One region of the Streptococcus sp. IMAU 99161 genome, then DNA from elsewhere that is predicted to be linked to it. Evidence: predicted binding sites of a transcription regulator. Region 1 holds the regulator's gene; the other holds the start of a gene.

Region 1 (7,454 bases):
TTTCCGATAGGCTTTCTTGATCTCATCTTGAGAAGCATTCTTTGAAACGCCCAAACGGTCATAAAATTCAGTATTGTTCATTTAAGATACCAAGACCGTAAAATTCGACTGAAAAATAGGAAATCTGACGCAGGAGCGATGCTCCTAGACAGATTTATCTTTTTTCCGAGAATTTAGGTCGGGTTCAATTCCTTTCTTTTATATTAAATCAGAATTTTTGGGAACCCGTGTTCAGTTGAGAACACTCTTTGTTCCTTTCTTTTATATTGCGAATCAAACCTCGATTTAGGTCGGGGCCGATTCCTTTCTTTCACATTGAGGAAGAAACCTCAGAGCTCGAGTTCAATCCCCCGAACGCTCTTTGTTCCTTTCTTTTATCGTTTCAAAACGGACCCAAAATATTGGTATCGTTTCTTTTTTACCGAAAAACAGAGGCTGGGTTGCAACCTCTGGATTTCTTTTTATCATTTACTAGTAAGGCTGAATTGAGTTTCAGCTTAAATCGAGCACGCCCTAACCTCTTGGTGAAACAGACAAATCTTTCTAGAAACTAAAGTTTCTGCGTCAGATTTCCTATTTTCACTGTGAGGTTTTAACGGGCTTTGCATCTTATTTTTCAGTAAACTCTCCATCTACGACGTCATCGCCTGCGTTTCCTGTTGCTTGTGCGCCTTCTGCTCCTGCTTGAGCTTGTTGGGCTGCTGCGGCTTGTTCGTAGAGTTTAACGGCAAGAGCTTGAGCTTTTTCGTTAAGAGCTTCCAATTTAGCTTTCATATCTTCAAGGTTACCTGATTCTTGAGCTTTCTTAAGATCATCCAATCCTGCTTGAGCAGCATCGCGTTCAGCATCGAATCCTTTACCTTCAGTTTCCTTGATTGTCTTTTCAGTCGCAAAGATCGCTTGGTCTACTTCATTACGAAGGTCTACTTCTTCTTTACGTTTCTTATCTGCTTCGGCATTTGCTTCGGCATCTTTCATCATTTTTTCAATTTCTTCATCTGTCAAACCTGAGTTTGATTGGATAACAATTGTTTGTTCTTTTTGAGTTCCAAGATCTTTGGCCTTAACAGATACGATACCGTTCTTGTCGATGTCGAATGTTACTTCAATTTGTGGGATACCACGAGGTGCAGCTGGGATATCTGTCAATTGGAAACGTCCAAGAGTCTTGTTATCTGCTGCCATTGGGCGTTCCCCTTGAAGAACGTGGATATCAACGGCTGGTTGGTTATCTGCTGCAGTTGAGAAGACTTGTGATTTAGATGTTGGAATAGTAGTGTTACGAGCGATGAGTTTTGTAAATACTCCACCCATTGTTTCGATACCAAGTGACAATGGAGTTACATCAAGAAGGACAACGTCTTTGACATCACCAGTGATGACACCACCTTGGATCGCAGCACCCATAGCAACCACTTCATCAGGGTTCACTGATTTGTTTGGTTCTTTACCAGTTTCAGCCTTCACAGCTTCTACAACAGCTGGGATACGAGTTGAACCACCAACAAGGATGACTTCATCAATTTCTGACAAGCTCAAGCCTGCATCTGAAAGAGCTTGACGAACTGGAGTTTTTGTACGATCTACGAGTTCACGAGTCAAATCGTCGAATTTAGCACGAGTCAAGGTCATTTCCAAGTGAAGAGGTCCAGCAGCGCCTGCAGTGATGAATGGCAAGCTGATTTGAGTTGAAGTGACACCAGAAAGGTCTTTCTTAGCTTTTTCAGCTGCATCTTTCAAACGTTGAAGCGCCATCTTGTCTGTTGACAAGTCGATACCGTTTTCTTTTTTGAATTCTTCAACCATGTAATCGATAATTTTTTGGTCAAAGTTATCACCACCGAGTTTGTTATCCCCTGCAGTTGCCAATACGTCGAAGACACCATCACCCAATTCAAGGATAGATACGTCGAATGTACCACCACCAAGGTCGAATACCAAGATTTTTTCTTCTTTATCTGTCTTATCCAAACCGTAAGCAAGGGCTGCTGCAGTTGGTTCGTTAACGATCCGTTCTACTTCAAGTCCAGCGATTTTACCAGCGTCTTTAGTTGCTTGACGTTGAGCATCATTGAAGTAAGCAGGAACTGTGATAACAGCTTTGGTTACTTTTTCACCAAGGTAATCTTCAGCGTAACCTTTCAAGTATTGAAGAATCATAGCTGAGATTTCTTGTGGTGTGTATTCTTTACCATTAGCAGAAACTTTTTCAGAAGTACCCATCTTAGATTTGATAGAGATGACTGTATCTGGATTTGTGACTGCTTGACGTTTTGCAGCGTCACCAACGATGATTTCACCATTTTTGAAGGATACTACTGAAGGTGTTGTGCGGTTCCCTTCTGGGTTTGCGATAATTTTTGATTCAGTTCCTTCAAGAACTGCTACTGCTGAGTTTGTTGTACCTAAGTCAATACCAATAATTTTAGACATATGTTTTTCTCCTTGTTGATTTTTCCTTTTTTTCTTTTTGATACTCTTCTTAAGTGGCGACGCCGTCAGAGCTTGACTTCGCCAATCTCTTTGACTAAACTTTGAGCCTAAGGTCTCAAAGTTTGCGAAAATAGCGCCACGGCGAAGAACATCGCCTTTGGTTCGCTTCGCTCACTATTAGTAAAGCTGAACCATTGTTTATCTTTCTTTCATAGTTTATTGTCGTTTCGGACAAGGTTTTTTAAGTTCTTTAGCCTAATTGTAGACAACTACCATAGCCGGTCTTAGGATGCGGTCATGGAGTTTGTAGCCTTTTTGGAAGACTTGTGCGATGGTGTCTGCCGGATGCTCGTCATCTGCAGGCATGGTTTGAATGGCCATATGGTAGTTGTGGTCAAAATCACCATCTGCTGCGATCTCTTCGATGCCTTCATCTTTTAAGGCATGTACCAAACTCTCTTGGACCATTTCCAAGCCCTTCTTCACATCATCTGTCAATCCTTCAACGGCAAGAGCACGTTCAAGGTTATCCAATGATGGCAAAATAGCTTTTGCCAAATCTTGGCTCCGGTATTTTTGTAAGAGTTGGCGTTCTTCGTTGGCCCGACGCTGGATATTTTGCATTTCTGCGTGAGCACGAAGGTATTTGTTTTCAAATTCATCTGCACGCGCTTGTGCTGCTTCCAATTCAGAAGGTTGCTTTTCTTCTTCGACAGTTTCTGTCGTCTCTACAACTTCCTCATCTTTCACGTCTTCTTTTTTGATTTCTTCTGTCAAGGCATACACCCCTTTCATTTGGTCTTAATTTACTTCATAATGGTTGCTGTTGAGGTAACGGTAGTAATCCGTCAACTTCATGACGAGGACTCGTCCGATAACATTGACGAGACTCACAACACGTCGGTAGTCCATCTCAACAGGACCGATCACATGCATCAGTGCGACTCCTCGATAAGGAATTAGGAACTTGTGGCTAATGACGGTCACATTTTTCAAGGCTGGATCTTTTGATTCTGCCACCAATACCTGAGTCAGTTGGTCTTCCGGAATCCCCGCTCTCAACTCGAGGGCTACGTGTTGGGAATTATCCAAGAACTGATAGGTTGAGAGATCGGCATAGCTTAACGATGAAACCTTTCCTTCAACGAAGACCAGCTCTTTAAATAATTGTGAGAAGATGTAATCAAAGAGATCCAATACATTGTCTGTCGTCTTGAAATAACGCTGTACGATCTGTGGAATCTCTGTTCGCAAGCGGTAGTGAATATCCAGGACCGTATTGCCAACAAAGCGTTCTCTCACCAACTGATGGAAGATTTCCAGATCAGTGGTCAAGAAATTCTTTGGAATGGCAAACTGAACGGTTACCGGCTTTGATTCATCTAAGGTCAAGACTGCTAGGGCATCATGACTCGATAATGGTACGATATCAAAACCTGTCAGACGCTGTCTGGTAGGCTCAACATCTTGGATCACGGCAGTGTAACCCGTCATCTGGGCTAACAACTTCGCGGTGGCATCCAAGATATCTTCTAACCGAAAGGCTTCAAAATCAAAGCCTTTCACCACTTGGTAGATGTCTTGCTCATCAATCAACTCTAGATCCAGCGAGTTCTGAACAAAATATTGAAAACCTGCTCGGCTTGGCATTCGACCGCTAGACGTATGGGCCTTTTCTAGTAAACCTTGTTTTTCGAGAGCAGCCATGTCGTTACGAATCGTCGCACTACTGGATTGAATCATATCCTGAAGAGCTTTAGAACCAACCGGTTCGTGGGTCTTGGTAAACATATCGATGACAAGATTTAAAATCTCATTTTGACGTTTTGTAACCATGACCTCACCTCTCTTTCACATTTAGCACTCGATACACTCAAGTGCTAAACCATGATTCTATTATACACCCATCCAGAAGAAAGTCAAGAGAAAAAACTAAAAAATTAGCACTCTTTTTGAAAGAGTGCTAAAAATCATTCTTCAGACCTAGAAAGGGCCATTTCTTGCTACTTACCGTCTTTTTTTAAAAGTTGGATGTATTCTTCTAAGACCAGATTGTGGGCCTGCATATAGCGAGCGGACTCCACTCCGACATAACGGAAATGCCAATTTTCAAAATTCACACCCGTAATGTTGCTCTTGCCATCTGGATAGCGAAGGACAAAGCCATATTGCGGTGCAATCGCAGCAAGCTGTAGACCTAACTCATCGCTTTGCCCCGCCTCTACACTCATATCAATCGCAAGTCCTGTCTGGTGCTCACTAGCACCTGGAACCTGTACTTGGGTTTGCACTTGTTTTTCGGCTTCTTCTTGCGAAAGACCGTTAGCTTTCAACTGATTGACACGTTCATTATAGAGTTTGGTTTGATCAGCCACGCTACGATAACCGGATATCAAGGTCTCTTGTGGTGCGATTTTTCGAGCAGCTTCTAAAAATTGTCGGGTTGGATCCACAATCCGACTATCCACTTTGATAGCATCGACATCCGTCAACTGTGGGTTCAGCTCAGGCTTGACATTTTCACGATTGACCAAGATCAACTGCCAATCTTTTGTCGAGACAGCTGGTAGATCGGATCGTTTTTTCTTGGTTGAAGATGGAGTCGTTACAGCTCCTTTTTTAGGCTTCCAAAACACAAGCCCTGAAAAGAGGCTTGGATTAGCCATATAGGCACCAATTCCTGCTCCAATAACCACCAAGAGAAGCAGACTCACTAAGTAAGGCCACCATTTCTTGCGCTTTTTTCGTGCTCGCTTGAACTTCTTACTCATGCCCCTCCTCTAGGACCTGCGCTCCTACCTGACGATAGGAGAGATCGCCAACTTTTTTGATGGTGAAGGTCCCCTCTTCATATTCCACGACCGTGACACTTCCATTGTCAAGAACCAATTCCTCTACAGCTTTTGGATCGATCAAGTAAATTAAGGTCGTAATGGTCATACCGTGGCTGACCACAATGGCATTGCCACCGCCTGCTGCTTCTAAGTCCTTGGCAATCGCTTCAAAGCCTTCTTTGATCCGTTTGCTTAATTTTTCCCAGGATTCTGCCCAGCCTGTAGTGTCCACTTCGACAATGCCTTCAGCCATTTCCATCAGACTTAGTTTTCTAAAATCATCGATTTGAAAAACCCGAGGGAGAACACCAAAAAAGAGGTCTCCATCATAGGCACCATCAAAGCTACCAAAGCACCACTCACGGATACGCTTATCATAGCGATAAGGGATCTTACCGGTCAGTTCCATCTCTTCAAGGATGATGCCCATACTTTGAATCGCACGGCCAGAATCACTCGAAACGGCTTGATCAAAGTCAATTCCAGCCTTTTTCAGGCCAATTCCTAGTTCTTGAATGCCCCGTTCTCCTTCTTGTGTCAGGGGTGTATCCGACCACCCTTGGGCACGCCCCAAGGTATTAAACATAGTTTTTCCATGTCGGGCAATGTATAATCTGGTTTTTGTCATTGTATTCCTCCGTATTTGTCCACTTTATTATATCATGTTTTCCTATCAGACAGAAGGAAAGCTCTTACATTTTTCGCCTATACAGCATCCCACCATGAAAAATAGCCTTTTCCTGATCGTTTAGCCTTTCTGTATGGCTTCACCTATTTGTCGATAACTTGCATCTCCGATTGAGCGGACTGTAAATTGGCCATCTTCATATTCTAAGAGACTGACACTTCCGTTTGGTAGTGGCAGATTCAGATTGGCTTTTGCTTGCAACAAACAAATGAGGGTCTGAATCGTCCAGCTATGACTGACCACTAGGGCATTTCCACCCCCTTGCTCTTCTACTGCTTTGGCAATTGCGGTAAAACCTTCTAAAATTCGGTGGCTGACTGCTTCCCAAGTTTCAGCCCAGCCGGCTGTATCGACTTGGTAGATGCCATTGACCAAATCTTCTAGAGAGAGGTCTTTATAATTGGTGATATGATACAAGCGCGGGATCACTCCATGAAAAAGCTCGCTTCCATAGGCTCCGTCAAAACTTCCAAAACACCATTCACGGATCCGCTTGTCAAACCGATGGGGAATCTGATCTTTCAATCCCAACTCATCGAGAATAATGCCCATGGTCTGAATGGCGCGTCCAGAATCACTGGAATAAGCATGAGTGAAGTCCAAGCCGGACTCACGTAGCCCAATTCCCAAAGCTTGAATCCCTCGCTCTCCTTCTGGTGTTAATGGGGTATCAGACCACCCTTGGGCTCGCCCCATTGTGTTAAACATGGTTTTTCCATGACGGATAACATATAAATTTGTCTTAGCCATTCTGCTCTCCTTTGTACAATGAAAAAAGTCTGGAGTTTCCTCTTCACAGACCTTTTCATTCTTCTATCTATTATACTAAATTTCTTTTAGTTTTTAAAGCTATGCACAGGTGCTGGAATTTGACCACCACGGGCAATAAAGTCAGCTGATGAGGCCTTGTTCACCTTCATTACCGGAGCATAACCAAGCAGGCCACCCAATTCCAACATATCGCCTTCCTGACCATAAGGGATAATCCGGACTGCTGTTGTTTTTTGGTTAATGACCCCGATGGCTGCTTCGTCGGCAATCATGGCCGCAATGGTCGTAGCTGGAGTATCAGCTGGGATGGCAATCATATCCAGACCGACCGAACAGATGGCTGTCATAGCTTCCAATTTTTCCAGATTGATATGGCCTGATTGGACCGCTGCAATCATGCCCTCATCTTCTGAGACCGGAATGAAGGCACCTGATAGCCCACCGACTTGGTTACAAGCCATGATGCCGCCTTTTTTCACTTGGTCATTGAGCAGAGCGAGCGCTGCGGTAGTTCCATGGGTTCCGACTACTTCAAGCCCCATCGCTTCAAGGACACGGGCAACCGAATCCCCAACAGCTGGTGTTGGCGCGAGAGACAAGTCGACGATTCCAAACTCAACCCCGAGACGTTCACTAGCCATTTGACCGACTAATTGGCCGACACGGGTAATCTTGAAGGCTGTCTTCTTGACGGTTTCAGCCAAGACATCAAAGCTTGCACCTGGAAC
Region 2 (7,454 bases), on a different contig from region 1:
CATCAATCATATTTACCCATTCACCAGTTGCTGCATTGAAGCCAGTTCCAGCTTCTGCATTTTTCAAACGGTCAATAATGATGGAACCTTCATAGCCAGCATTGTGAGCAATTTGACGAACAGGTTCTTCCAAAGCACGAAGGACGATATTGCGTCCTGTTGCTTCATCCCCTTCCAATTCAAGAGCTGCAACTGCAGAGATGACATTGACAAGGGCTGTACCACCTCCGGCAACGATCCCTTCTTCGACGGCTGCGCGAGTAGCGTTCAATGCATCTTCGATACGAAGTTTCATTTCTTTTAATTCTGTTTCTGTCGCAGCACCGACCTTGATCACGGCAACACCGCCAGACAATTTAGCCAAACGTTCTTGTAATTTTTCACGGTCAAATTCAGATGTTGTGGTTTCGATTTGAGACTTGATGACAGCGACACGGTTGGCAATCGCTTCTGGGTTACCAGAACCTTCGACAATCACAGTGCTATCTTTGTCAACAGTGACTTTCGCTGCTTGACCAAGAGCTTCGATGGTTGCATCCTTCAATTCCAAGCCGAGGTCTTCTGTGATCACTGTACCACCTGTGAGGATCGCAATATCTTCTAGCATCGCCTTGCGACGATCTCCAAAGCCTGGTGCCTTGACAGCGACAACATTGAAGGTACCACGAATCTTGTTCAAAACAAGTGTTGGGAGAGCTTCTCCATCGACATCATCTGCGATAATCAAGAGTGGACGGCTACTTTGAAGAATACTTTCCAACAATGGCAAGATTTCTTGGATGTTTGAAATTTTCTTGTCCGTAATCAAAATGTATGGATTTTCAAGGTCAGCCACCATTTTTTCATTGTCCGTCACCATGTATTGAGAAAGGTAACCACGGTCAAACTGCATACCTTCTACGACTTCCAGTTCTGTTTCCATTCCACGGGATTCTTCAATGGTGATGACCCCATCTTTACCAACTTTTTCCATGGCTTCGGAGATATATTCACCGACTTTTTCAGAACGTGAAGACACAGCAGCGACTTGAGCAATGGCTTCTTTGCTGGATACGGGGATCGCATTGTTTTTCAAAGCTTCTACTGCTGTTGCAACAGCGGTCTCAATCCCACGGCGGATGCCGATTGGGTTGGCCCCTGCTGTGACGTTTTTAATCCCTTCACGGACGATGGCTTGGGTCAAGACCGTTGCGGTTGTTGTACCGTCACCTGCGATATCATTGGTCTTAGAAGCCACTTCTGACACCAATTTGGCACCCATATTTTCAAAATGGTCTTCCAATTCGATTTCTTTTGCGATGGTGACCCCATCGTTTGTGATCAATGGTGAACCAAAGGATTTTTCAAGGACTACATTGCGTCCTTTAGGGCCTAAGGTGACTTTGACTGTATCTGCTAAAATATCGACACCACGGACCATGGCAGAACGTGCGTCTGATGAAAATTGAATATCTTTTGCCATTTTTCTTACCTCTTTCTTCTCTTACTCTACAATTGCAAGAATATTTGATGTGCCAACGAGGGTGTAGGTTTCATCCCCATCTTTGACTTCAATGCCTGCATGGCTTTCGATCAAGACCTGATCTCCTGCTTTTACACTTGGTGCGATCAACTCACCGGTAAAGGTACGAGCTCCTTCACCAACAGCAACAACTGTAGCGGTTTTCGTTTCGGCCTTGCTCGCTCCTGCGAGGACAAAACCTCCAACAGTCTGTTCTTTTTCTTCTACTTTTAAGACCACGCGGTCTCCTAATGGTTTTAACATTGTCGTTCCTCCATACTTGTATTTTAGCACTCTAGTCATTCAAGTGCTAACCTATGTTTCTATTGTATCACTTGGTCAGAAATAGTCAAGAAAAAAACACCTCAAATAAAGCAGAGAATCTTCAAGTTCGAAAAGGGCAAAAAACGATTCCATTTCCCCTATCCTTGGGAATTTACCAAGCTTTCTCTAAGACTAAAAAAGAGAGAGTGGGACAGAAATCGGTCATTCGTTAGAATTCGATTTCGTCGTCCCATCTCCGCACAGCTTCAACAGTCTGAGAGACTGTTGAAGGTTGCAGATAAAGGAAACATAGTTTCCGTCAACATAGGGCATCTTTGAAGCTTAAAAAGCGAACAAAGACTTAGGATACTTGCTTCGCAAGTTCTATCCGTCACCTCAAAGCAGTGCTTTGAGCACTCAACCACTGCGTCTTGCTCGACAATCCAAAAACAATTAAGAGGCTAGAACTTTTGTCCCAGCCTCATTCCACCCACAAAGCCTGATGGTTCGATCTTTCTAGAAAGGTAAATCTTCCTCTTCAAGGATGACATCAGCTAGATCTCCTGTCCCACCATTTTCACGCATCGCTCGTTGAGCCCGGCTCTCGAGCAACTGGAAGCTCTGACAGAGGACTTCTGTCACATACTGCATAACCCCATTTTTCTCATAGCGACGGGTACGGATCTCTCCATCCAAAGAGATCAAGCTGCCTTTACTGGCATAACTAGCCATGGTTTCGGCCAATTTCCCCCAGACAACGACATTGACAAAATCGGTTTCCCGCTCTCCATTTTGATCCTTGTAACGGCGATTGACCGCCACGGTCACTCGAGCAACCGATTTATCTGTGCTGGTTTTATGCAATTCTGGAGCCGCTACTAGGCGACCGATTAAAATAACTTTATTATACATCATTTACCTCCTATCTATTTATTCGAAAAAATCTTCAAAAATGGAGGTGCTCCCATAAAAAAATTCTAGGACTGCAAGCATCCTAGAATCTTCTTATTTTTATCCGTGCCAGTGACGAGCAGGATCAAAAGGTGTTCCTGCCACTTCTGCGTCATCTAATTCAATAATACCTCGTTTTTGAGGAGCATTTGGCAAGTGCAATTCGCGAGGACTGCACATCATGCCATAACTTTTTTCACCACGAAGGGCACCTGGGAAAATCAAGCTGCCATCTGGCATCATGGCACCTGGAAGAGCGACAATGGTCTTGAGACCGACACGCGCATTTGGAGCTCCTGCCACGATCTGAACTGTCTTATCCGGCCCAACTGCTACTTGACAGATATTCAAGTGGTCACTATCTGGATGGGCTACCATTTCAAGGATTTCTCCCACCACAAATTTTGGTTCGCGGTCATTGACCAAGCGTTCTGCAAAGCCTTCGCTTTCCAACTCTTGGTTCAACCGATCTACTTGCTCATCTGTCAAAAAGACTTGGCCATTGCCTTCGATGACGAAGAAAGACAAGGCATCAAAGATATTCCAGGCAACCGTTTCTTGCTTGTCCTCACGGTAAACGCGAGCCACCTTTCCTTTTCTTTCAACAGCGAGCTTTGCTTCTCCACTATTTTTCAAGGTCAGCATCAAGACATCGCCGACTTGTTCTTTGTTGTATGTTACAATCATCATTTTCTCCTATTTTAATCCTGCTAAGAAGGTCGTAATCTGCGCTTTGGTTTTTCGATCACGATTGACAAACCGTCCGATTTCCTTGTCCTTTTCCAGTACGACCAGACTCGGAATTCCGTACACATTCCAGACTTTCGCCAGATCCATATAAGCATCTCGGTCAATCAAAATAAAGGTAAATTCAGGGTTTTCCGCCACAATTTCCGGCAAAAAAGGTTGGAGATAGCGACAATCCCCACACCAATCTGCTGAAAAGACAAAGACTTTCTTGCCTTCTTGCTCTATATAAGAAGCAATTTCTTCTAGAGAATTTGGTGTGATCATAGTTTTTCCTCTTCATACTGCAAGAGACCGTCCTCGTAGACAAAGCGGTAATGGCGCTCATCCTCAAAGATAACGCCCCCTACTAAACGCTCTTCACTCGACTCATAAAGTTCCACATACAGGGTCGCAATCGTCCCCATGGCTTCCATCTGCTCCCGTACTTCTGCGACCAACTCTTCTTGGGTACGAAGGCGCTTTTGATCTTTGGCAATTTTATAAACACCAGCCGCAAGAGCTCCGGCACTTGCGACAGCCAGACTAGATAAAATAATTTTTTTTGCTTTCATAGTGCCTATTGTAACACAAAATCAGCAAGGGGACAATGGTCGAGCTAGGGTTTCCTCCTGGATCTCCAGCAGAAACACCTCTCCCGTGAGGCTACCATCCTCGCCAAAAAAATGATAAAATAGCATCAGAAAGAAGGTAACCTATGACTAATTTATTTTCTAAAATCAAAGAAGTAACTGAAATTCCCGCTATCTCAGGCCATGAAGCCCCTGTACGGGACTATTTGCGCCAACAATTGACCCCTCATGTGGATGAGATCGTGACCGATGGTCTCGGTGGAATCTTTGGGGTCAGACACTCAACAGCGAGTGATGCCCCTCGCGTCCAAGTCGCTGCCCACATGGATGAAGTTGGTTTTATGATCAGCGAAATCAAAGCTGACGGGACTTTCCGTGTGGTGCCAATCGGGGGTTGGAACCCGATGGTCGTCAGCAGCCAACGTTTCAAACTCTTGACACGCGATGGCCGTGAATACCCTGCCATTTCTGGATCTGTCCCTCCACATTTGACACGTGGTGCGGGCGGTCCAACCGTTCCTGCTATTGGGGACATTGTCTTTGATGCTGGATTTAGCAACCAAGCTGAGGCTGAAAGCTATGGCGTCCATCCTGGGGACACCTTGGTGCCAGACAGCTCTGCTATTCTCACAGCAAATGGTAAAAATGTGATCTCTAAAGCATGGGATAACCGCTACGGCGTCTTGATGGTCAGCGAATTGGCCAAGAATCTCTCTGGTCAAGACTTGAACAATGAACTCTATGTCGGAGCCAATGTTCAAGAAGAAGTGGGACTTCGTGGTGCCCATACCTCTACCACTAAATTTGATCCGGAAGTCTTCCTTGCTGTCGATTGTTCCCCAGCTGCTGATATCTTTGGAGGCCAAGGTGCTATTGGCGAAGGAACCCTGATCCGATTCTATGATCCTGGTCACATCCTTTTGCCTAATATGAAAGATTTCTTACTCACAACTGCTGAAGAAGCCGGCATCAAATACCAATATTACTGCGGTAAAGGTGGAACCGACGCTGGTGCCGCACACTTGAAGAATGGTGGAGTGCCATCCACTACCATCGGTGTCTGTGCCCGCTACATCCACTCTCACCAAACCCTCTATGCTATGGATGATTTCTTGCAAGCCCAAGCCTTCTTACAAGCCTTGGTCAAGAAATTGGATCGCGCAACAGTTGATGTGATCAAACACTATTAAGAGCATTGATCACGAGGCCCCGTAAGAGGCTTTCAGATCGAAGATAAAATCCTCTTAAAACCTTCCTTAGGTGAGTACGGACGTTAGGTGAAATTATCCAGTGGATGATTTCAGCGATCCAGGAAGTTCCATAACTTATTTTTGGACCCTTCGCTTTTCATTTTTTTGGCTCAGGCTAAAACAGTTTCCCAAACTGTTTTACTCCCAAAACTCCCGAGTGCTAGAAACAGTAGTGTTTCTAGCACTTTTCTCACAGCGGAAAGTTTAAGTGCCCCCTGCAATGACCTTAATAGACTACCTCATTTTATTTGTTTATCATTACTTAGGTTATTTTATGTAAAAAATATGCCTGAACAATCAAATTCTATGATGTCTAATCTCTTCTATGGAAAGCGACAGAGAATAGTTTGTCTTCCATCTGTTTTCTGATATAATATGAAAGAATGAATGTTTCGTGTAGGGAGCAGGCTCCCCTTATTTACAGGAGATTTAGATGAAAAAACAAGCTTTTAGTTCTGAAAAGTATTTGAATTTGCAACGTAACCACATTATCGAGCGGATCAATCAATTCGATGGCAAGCTCTACCTTGAATTTGGTGGTAAGATGTTAGAAGACTTCCACGCTGCTCGTGTCCTCCCTGGATACGAACCAGACAATAAGATCAAGCTGCTCCAAGAATTGCGCGACCAGGTGGAAATTGTCATTGCCATCAACGCCAACAACATTGAGCACTCAAAAGCCCGTGGAGATCTTGGGATTTCTTATGACCAAGAAGTGCTGCGCTTGATCGATAAATTCAACGAATTAGGGATCTTTGTAGGCTCGGTCGTGATCACGCAATATGCGGGACAAGCCGCAGCGGACGCCTTTCGTAAGCAACTGGATAAAAGTGGGATCACTTCTTATCTACACTATCCGATCAAGGGCTACCCAACCGATATGGACCACATCATCTCTCCTGAGGGGATGGGGAAAAATGACTACATCAAGACCAGCCGCAATTTGGTCGTTGTGACAGCTCCTGGACCTGGTTCTGGTAAGCTCGCAACTTGTATGTCCAATATGTACCATGACCAATTGAATGGCATCAAATCTGGTTATGCTAAGTTTGAAACCTTCCCAGTATGGAACCTTCCCTTGCACCACCCAGTCAACTTGGCCTATGAAGCAGCGACTGCCGATCTAGACGATGTCAATATGATCGATCCCTTCCACCTCCAAACCTACGGGGAAACAACGGTCAACTACAACCGCGATATCGAAATCTTCCCTGTCTTGAAGCGCATGTTGGAACGGATCTTGGGAACCTCCCCTTACGCTTCTCCGACAGACATGGGTGTCAACATGGTTGGCTTTGCCATTGTGGACAATGATGCTGCGATTGAAGCTTCCCAACAAGAAATCATCCGTCGCTATTACCAAACCATCTTGGATGTCAAGGCAGAACGTGTCAGTGAAGGAGCTGTGAAAAAGATTGAGCTCTTGATGAATGATTTGGGCATTACGCCAAATGATCGGAAAGTGACCGTCCTTGCCCGTCAAAAAGAAGAAGAAACAGGCGAGCCAGCCTTGGCACTTGAATTGCCAAATGGCGAGATGGTCACCGGAAAAACATCTGATCTCTTTGGTCCAACCGCAGCCCTCTTGATCAATGCCATTAAGAAATTGGCTCACATTGGCAAAGAAACTAAGTTGATCGAGCCAGAGTACGTACAACCGATCCAAGGCTTGAAGATCAATCATTTAGGCAGTCGCAACCCTCGCCTTCACTCAAATGAGATCCTCATTGCCCTTGCTATTACGGCCATGAGCAATGAAGACGCTAAGCTTGCTATGCAAGAATTAGGCAAGTTGAAAGGCAGCGAAGCCCATTCAACCGTTATGCTGACAGACGAAGACAAGAACGTCCTACGCAAGCTCGGTATCCACGTCACCATGGATCCCGTCTACCAATACGATCGCTTGTATCGTAAATAAAGCAAGACAAACAAAAACAATCCCGTTCGAGGGATTGTTGAGAGTGTATATAGACGAATCTTTAATAAAATCTAATCAATTCTTTAAAAATTATACTCGTTATAGTTATTCAATCATATTCTGAAACTTTCCGCTGTGAGAAAAGTGCCTGAAACGACTCAGTTTCAGGCACTCGGAATGATTGAGACCACAGGCTCAATCATTAGTCTTGGAACTTCGTAGAAGTTCGCAGACGTCCGTACTCACCTAAG

The links. Region 1 encodes HrcA, which represses chaperone genes, less so after heat shock. Its sites were predicted from a motif close to TTAGCACTCNNNNNNNNNGAGTGCTAA; they were not measured.
Region 2: the regulator HrcA is predicted to act here: its motif matches at 1,789-1,815, upstream of groES (co-chaperone GroES).

What each region holds. Positions count from the first base shown of each region.
Region 1 covers NZ_JAAPAW010000013.1:19,726-27,179, reverse strand. Annotated here, with positions in the region: gene dnaJ (molecular chaperone DnaJ) at 1-81, opposite strand, end outside; gene dnaK (molecular chaperone DnaK) at 610-2,433, opposite strand; gene grpE (nucleotide exchange factor GrpE) at 2,689-3,228, opposite strand; gene hrcA (heat-inducible transcriptional repressor HrcA) at 3,235-4,269, opposite strand; gene HA044_RS08365 (D-alanyl-D-alanine carboxypeptidase family protein) at 4,437-5,204, opposite strand; gene HA044_RS08360 (histidine phosphatase family protein) at 5,197-5,895, opposite strand; gene HA044_RS08355 (histidine phosphatase family protein) at 6,016-6,705, opposite strand; gene HA044_RS08350 (PFL family protein) at 6,792-7,454, opposite strand, start outside.
Region 2 covers NZ_JAAPAW010000009.1:44,907-52,360, reverse strand. Annotated here, with positions in the region: gene groL (chaperonin GroEL) at 1-1,462, opposite strand, end outside; gene groES (co-chaperone GroES) at 1,484-1,765, opposite strand; gene HA044_RS04740 (single-stranded DNA-binding protein) at 2,282-2,677, opposite strand; gene ytpR (YtpR family tRNA-binding protein) at 2,777-3,403, opposite strand; gene HA044_RS04730 (thioredoxin family protein) at 3,413-3,730, opposite strand; gene HA044_RS04725 (DUF4651 domain-containing protein) at 3,727-4,017, opposite strand; gene pepA (glutamyl aminopeptidase) at 4,161-5,225, shown strand; gene HA044_RS04715 (DUF1846 domain-containing protein) at 5,719-7,203, shown strand.